2 linked regions of the Thiosocius teredinicola genome follow. The protein of the gene in region 1 interacts with the protein of each later gene in a pairwise test. Links are inferred from orthologs where the notes say so. Each region holds a gene or a part of one and is shown on either strand. Other genes may lie near its edges. The genes, in order: glmS and B1781_RS00915.

What was found.
Region 2: the proteins of glmS (region 1) and B1781_RS00915 interact in binary tests that used the Escherichia coli proteins (3 or more experiments, as listed by UniProt). The link is inferred for Thiosocius teredinicola from one-to-one orthologs.

What each region holds. Positions count from the first base shown.
Region 1 is NZ_CP019936.1:4,759,412-4,762,687, reverse strand. Bases 273-3,224 are described here. They hold glmS (glutamine--fructose-6-phosphate transaminase (isomerizing)), read left to right. Parts: upstream 273-811; coding sequence 812-2,638; downstream 2,639-3,224. Other genes in these bases: B1781_RS22540 (bifunctional nicotinamide-nucleotide adenylyltransferase/Nudix hydroxylase), read left to right, coding at 3,051-3,224; glmU (bifunctional UDP-N-acetylglucosamine diphosphorylase/glucosamine-1-phosphate N-acetyltransferase GlmU), read left to right, coding at 273-706. Outside these bases: more of glmU, read left to right, coding at 1-272; more of B1781_RS22540, read left to right, coding at 3,225-3,276. UniProt on the Escherichia coli protein: Catalyzes the first step in hexosamine metabolism, converting fructose-6P into glucosamine-6P using glutamine as a nitrogen source.
Region 2 is NZ_CP019936.1:195,066-198,212, reverse strand. Bases 221-3,043 are described here. They hold B1781_RS00915 (phosphatase PAP2/dual specificity phosphatase family protein), read left to right. Parts: upstream 221-880; coding sequence 881-2,206; downstream 2,207-3,043. Other genes in these bases: B1781_RS00905 (metallophosphoesterase family protein), read left to right, coding at 2,734-3,043; B1781_RS00910 (hypothetical protein), read left to right, coding at 2,224-2,646; B1781_RS00920 (bifunctional alpha/beta hydrolase/class I SAM-dependent methyltransferase), read left to right, coding at 221-875. Also shown: more of B1781_RS00920, read left to right, coding at 1-220; more of B1781_RS00905, read left to right, coding at 3,044-3,147.

The sequences.
Region 1 (3,276 bases):
AGCCGAGGGTGTCAACAATCGCTTGCAACTCGCCACGCTTGAACGCGCTTACCAACAGCATTGCGCCACACAGCTGATGCTGAATGGCGTTACCTTGCGTGACCCGGCGCGCATCGATGTTCGCGGCCGCGTTGAACACGGCAAGGACATCGAAATCGACATCAATGTCGTCCTCGAGGGCGACATTCAGCTCGGCAACAACGTGACCATCGGCGCCAACTGCGTACTGCGCAATGTGCGCATCGCCGACGACGTCATGATCCAGCCGAACTGTGTGCTCGAAGAGGCCATTGTCGGGCCAGGAAGCACGATCGGTCCGTTCGCGCGACTGCGCCCCGGGGCCGAGCTGGTCGGCGGCGCGCACATCGGCAACTTCGTCGAAATCAAGAAGTCGATCGTCGGCCAGGGCTCCAAGGTGAATCATCTGAGCTACGTTGGCGACGCGACCATCGGTGCCGGCGTGAACGTGGGCGCCGGCACGATCACCTGCAACTACGACGGTGCCAACAAACACCGTACGGTGATTGAAGACAACGCCTTTATCGGGTCGAACACGGCACTGGTTGCTCCGGTTACCGTCGGCGCCGGCGCGACGATCGGCGCAGGATCGGTGATCAGCAAGAATGCGCCGGATGAGAAGCTGACACTGACGCGCGCCAAGCAACTCAGTTTGAACTGGCAACGGCCGACCAAGAAGAACAAGTAGACGTCCGTCGTTGTCTCAAGGCCATGGCCTTGCCGCAGCACGAAAGATTGTTCGCCGATCAGCATGACCACCCTTTGATCGGCAGGATGCAGGAGAGAGCATGGTATGTGCGGTATTGTTGGTGCGATCGCAGAGCGCAACGTTGTCCCCATCTTGATGGAGGGCTTACGCCGGCTTGAGTACCGGGGTTACGACTCGGCCGGTATCGCCGTGCGTCATCCGGATGCACGTCTACAGCGCATCCGTTCGGTCGGAAAAGTCTCCGAGCTGCAAAACCTGTTGGACCAAAGTGCCGTCGAGGGCAATCTCGGTATCGCCCACACGCGTTGGGCGACACACGGCATGCCGGCCGAGCGCAACGCCCACCCGCACATGAGCGGCGAGCAGGTTGCGATCGTGCATAACGGCATCATCGAGAATCACGCCGCGCTGCGAGCCGACCTGCAGGCCGCAGGCTTCGAATTCAACTCGGATACCGACACCGAAGTCATCGCCCATCTCCTGGCGGGGCTGTTGGCTGAAGGCCAAAGCATCGCCGACGCCACGCGCAATGCGATCCAACGTTTGGTCGGTGCCTATGCGCTTGCGGTCATCAGCCCGGACGACCCTGACCACATGGTCGTTACCCGCGCCGGTAGTCCCCTGGTCATTGGTGTGGGCGTCGGCGAACACTTTATCGCTTCCGATGTATTCGCCCTGCTGCCGGTTACCCAACGTTTCATCTTTCTTGAAGAGGGCGACCTTGCCGAGATCCGGCGCGACGGGGTCAGCATCTTCGATGCCGAAGGCAAAGCTGTTGAGCGTGAAATACGCACCAGCCAGCTTTCCGTGTCCAATGCCGAGAAGGGTCCATATCGGCACTACATGCTCAAGGAGATCTTCGAGCAGCCCGGCGTGATCGCCGAAACCCTCGAAGGCCGTATCCACCAGGGCAAGTTGCTCGAAGAAAGCTTCGGCCACGTCGCCAAAGAACTGTTCGATAAGACCAAGGCCGTGCAGATCATCGCCTGCGGCACCAGCTACCATGCCGGTCTGGTGGCGCGATACTGGTTGGAAGAGGTCGGCGTACCCTGCCAGATCGAGGTTGCGAGCGAGTTTCGTTATCGCAAAAAGCTCGTCTCGCCCGACACCTTGTTCGTCACGATCTCGCAGTCCGGTGAAACGGCGGACACGCTGGCGGCGTTGCGCGAAGCTAAGCAGTCCGGTTACATCGGCAGCCTCGTCGTCTGCAACGTCCCCGAGAGTTCCTTGGTGCGCGAGTCCGACGTCGCCTTGATGACCCGCGCCGGGCCCGAGATTGGCGTCGCATCAACCAAGGCGTTCACAACCCAGCTCGTCGCGCTACGCCTGATGACCCTCGCATTGGCCAAGCGTCGCGGCTTGAACGCTGAACAGGAAAAAGAATGGGTCGACGAGTTGCAGGCACTGCCGCGCCAGGTCGAAGTCGTTCTGAAACTGAGCGAAGCCATCGAAGAAATGGCGCAGTCTTTTGCCGATATGCACAACGCGCTGTTCCTCGGCCGTGGCACCTTCTACCCGATTGCCATGGAAGGCGCATTGAAGCTCAAAGAAATCTCGTACATCCATGCCGAGGCCTATCCGGCTGGCGAACTCAAACATGGGCCCTTGGCGTTGGTCGACGACCGCATGCCGGTGGTGTGCGCCTTGCCTGACGATCCGTTGCTCGAAAAGGTGCTGTCCAACCTGCAAGAGGTGCGCGCACGCGGCGGCGAACTATTCCTGTTCAGTGACAAGAAGATCAAGATCCCGCTCGACCGCTATCAGAACCTGACGTTGGACGATATCTGCCCGGGTACCGCGCCGATCGTGTACACGATTCCGCTGCAGCTGTTGTCGTATCACGTGGCGATTCTGAAAGGTACCGACGTCGATCAGCCGCGTAACCTGGCCAAATCGGTAACCGTCGAATAATGAAGTGAGGCTCGGCAGGGCCTCATCGCTTTCCGACATACAGCGCACTCGTCTGTATTCAGCGAGAATCACAGCGTCTGCGCGAAGCCGTCACTTATCAGTGGCCGGTGGTCATCCTTGTTCCAAGGATCAATACAACGTTCGCGGTTGCATCATGGTGTCGCCTCGCTACTATGCGTTCGGCGTGAACTAAGGTTGTTCGCCTGCAAGTAGGCGCACCGGGAAATGCGAGGGTCGACTACTTTTTTCAGGTGTTGCTATCGATTGCCTGAACGAGACGATGCGCATGCTTGACAATATTTAGTGTGTGATCGACACTAAGTATCAGGTTACGTGCGGACCGCACGTGACTTCGGTAGACGATTCCGGATAGACCGGAATCGTTTCTAACCAGCAAGGGAGGCTTGCTGACATGTCGAAGTCGTTTGATTTTCTGGTCTTTGTTGGTCGGTTCCAGCCGTTTCATTCCGGACACCTGGCGGTGCTGCGCGAGGCGCTGGGCCAGTCGGAACACATCATCATGCTTTGCGGTTCTGCGCGTCAGCCGCGCACGACCCGCAACCCCTGGTCATTCAACGATATCGAGGCAATGGTCCGCGGATCGTTGGAACAGCCTGAAGCGCAGCGTGTGATCCTCT
Region 2 (3,147 bases), 4.6 Mb from region 1 along the record:
ACAAACATGGCTATACGTTCGACGAAGCCGAACGCCTTGCCGCACCGCTACCTCCGCGATCATTGCGGGGCATCGGCTGGAACCTGTACCGCAAGGGACTCACTTGGTCCGGCATGCTGTCTGAAGGCGTTTCGCTAGGACAACGTACCGGCTTCGACTCCGGTAGTACGCTCGACTATGTCTACCGCAACCAGGTGAACGGACTGACACCGCTGGGGAGGATGATCGATCGCAACTATCTCGACGCCGTCGGCTGGAAAGGCATTCGGCGGCGCAAGGTACACATCGGCGAGTTGATCCGCGCCGCCATGCAACATCTGCGCGACCAGGATCGCGCGGTCAAGGTGCTTGATATCGCGGCCGGACACGGACGCTATGTTCTCGACGCGCTCACCGCAGACAGCGGCAAACCCGACGCCATCGTCTTGCGCGATTTCAGCGACATGAATGTCGAGGCGGGCCAACGGATGGTCGAGCAAAAACATCTCGGCGACATCGCGCACTTTGAACAAGGCGACGCCTTCGACACTGATTCGGTGGCGGCCGCCCAACCGGCAACCACGATCGGCATCGTTTCGGGGCTGTACGAACTCTTTCCCGACAACGACCTGGTCCGACGGTCGCTCGCCGGCATGGCCAGTGCTGTCGAACCCGGTGGCTACCTGATCTACACCGGCCAACCCTGGCATCCGCAACTGGAGATGATTGCCCGGGCATTGACCAGCCACCGCGATGGCGCCGCCTGGGTGATGCGTCGCCGCACGACCGCCGAGATGGATCAGTTGGTGCGCGATGCCGGTTTCGAGAAGATCGAACAACGCATCGACGAATGGGGCATCTTCACCGTCGGCCTGGCGCGCCGGGTTACAGCGTGAACCCGATGGATGGCAAACAAGGGTATGCCATTCAGTGGGGGCGCAGCCTCGCCTGGCTCGCGCTGCTCGGCCCGCTGTTCTTCATCAGCTATGGATGGTCCAACCAATTGGCTGCCGAACGCCAGATCACGACCAGCATCGTGTTCGGCTGGGAGCAGCAGATTCCGTTTTGGGCCTGGACCATCGTGCCCTACTGGTCAATCGACCTGCTGTACGGCCTATCGTTTCTGCTGTGCCGCACACGCCGTGAGGTGGATCGACATGCACTGCGGCTATTGACGGCACAGCTCATAGCTGTGGCCTGTTTCGTACTGTTCCCACTGCAATACAGTTTTGATAAACCGCCGGTCGATGGGTTCTTCGGCTTGTGGTTCGACGCCCTGGCCGCCTTCGATCAGCCTTATAACCAGGCGCCCTCTCTGCATATCGCATTGCTGGTCATCATCTGGCACAGTTTCGCCGCGCATGTCACGCGCTACTGGCGTTGGTTGATCAATGCCTGGGCTATCCTGATCGCGGTCTCCGTGCTGACGACCTACCAGCATCACTTCATCGACGTGCCGACCGGCGCCCTGCTCGGCTTTGTCTGCCTGTGGCTTTGGCCCGATACACAACAAAGCCCGCTAAGACGCGGTGTGGTACCAACCGAACGACACCGGCGTCTCGCCAGCTACTACGCCATCGGCAGCATGATCTTCGGCGCCATGGCATTGTTCGGCGGCGTGGCACTGTGGTCACTGTGGCCCGCCGTTTCGCTGGCCATGGTCGCGGTGATCTACGCCTGGAGTGGCGAACGAGGCTTTCAGAAAACGCGCACCAGGCAGAGCATCGCCGTCGCCGTGCTGTTGGCCCCCTATCATCTGGCCGCCTGGATCAATTCACGGCTATGGACATGGCGCAAACCCGAGCCTAGTCACATCACAGAGGGGGTGTGGCTCGGCCGCTTCCCGACCGGAGACGAATTCGCACGGCTCGGTTTCACTGCGTTTGTCGACCTCACTGCGGAACTCAATCCGCCGACAGGCATCGCGCATGTCGCCAATGTGCCGATGCTCGACCTGGTGCCGCCAACCCCGACGCAATTGCGCGAAGCAGCCGCGCACATCGAGCGCCTGCATCGTGCCGGCGGCAACCTGTTGGTGAGCTGTGCACTTGGCTATTCACGCAGCGCGCTGGCGGTCGCCGCATGGTTGTGTGTGAGCGGTCGGACGCACTGCTGGGAGACGGCTTTGCAACATGTGAGGGAACAACGCCCGCAGGTGGTGCTGGGCGCCAAGTGGATCGACAACCTCAGGACGGCAGTGCAGCAGCAGTCACCAGCGATGCCCTGATGTCACCATCGTCTTCAATGAGCACCGATCAGCACGCAGCGCGGGCCGCGCAGACTGCCCGGCGACTGCGAAACGGCGCATGGCTGGCACTGGTCTCGATACTGGCCGGCGTGCTGGCGTTCATCGCGGTCGGCGTCGCTGGCCTTGCGAGCAACACCGCCTGGCTGGTCGTGTCGATCGCTGCCGGGGCCGCTCAGCTCTATCTCGCCGCCAGAACCCAGTTTGATGCAACCGTCTTCCATCGCTGGGCCAATCAGTGGAAGACAGGCACAGACCCACACGCCGACATGGCCGCATTCGACCGGAAAATAGGCCGCGACACCGATCCGCCGCGCTCGCTGGACGCCCGAATCGAGGGCGCAATGCGGCTCCTCCGCTATCAGGGCGCCATGCTGTTGGTGCAACTGGTCGCCTCGGCACTGGCTTTCCTGCTGCCTTAAAGCGGTTATGGACCAGCCGGCTTCGCCGCCGGGTGGCCGGAATTACGGTACGATACGCGCTATTCCGCCGCATAGATGTTGTCACCCATGAAGGTATGCATTCTTTCCGACAGCCATGACCATATCGCGCTGATCGACGCCGCCGTCGCCGATGCCAAGGCAGCTGGCGCCGAGGCCGTGTTGCACTGTGGCGATCTGGTCGCGCCGAGCACACTGCATTGCCTGGAAAAGTACGGCCTGCCGGTGCACGTCATCCACGGCAACAACACCGGTGACCTGTACGCCCTGACCCAACTGGCGCACAAACCCGGCGGCGTCGTGCGCTTTCACGGCATGGACGCGGGCATCGAGCTGGCCGGCAGACGCATCTTTCTTGTGCACTACCCACACTATGCACGCGCCATGGCGGCAACCGGCGACTGGGATCTGGTGTGCTGCGGCCACAGTCACAAGGTCGACATCCTCGAACAGAAGAACTGCAAGGGCGGGACGACGCACGTC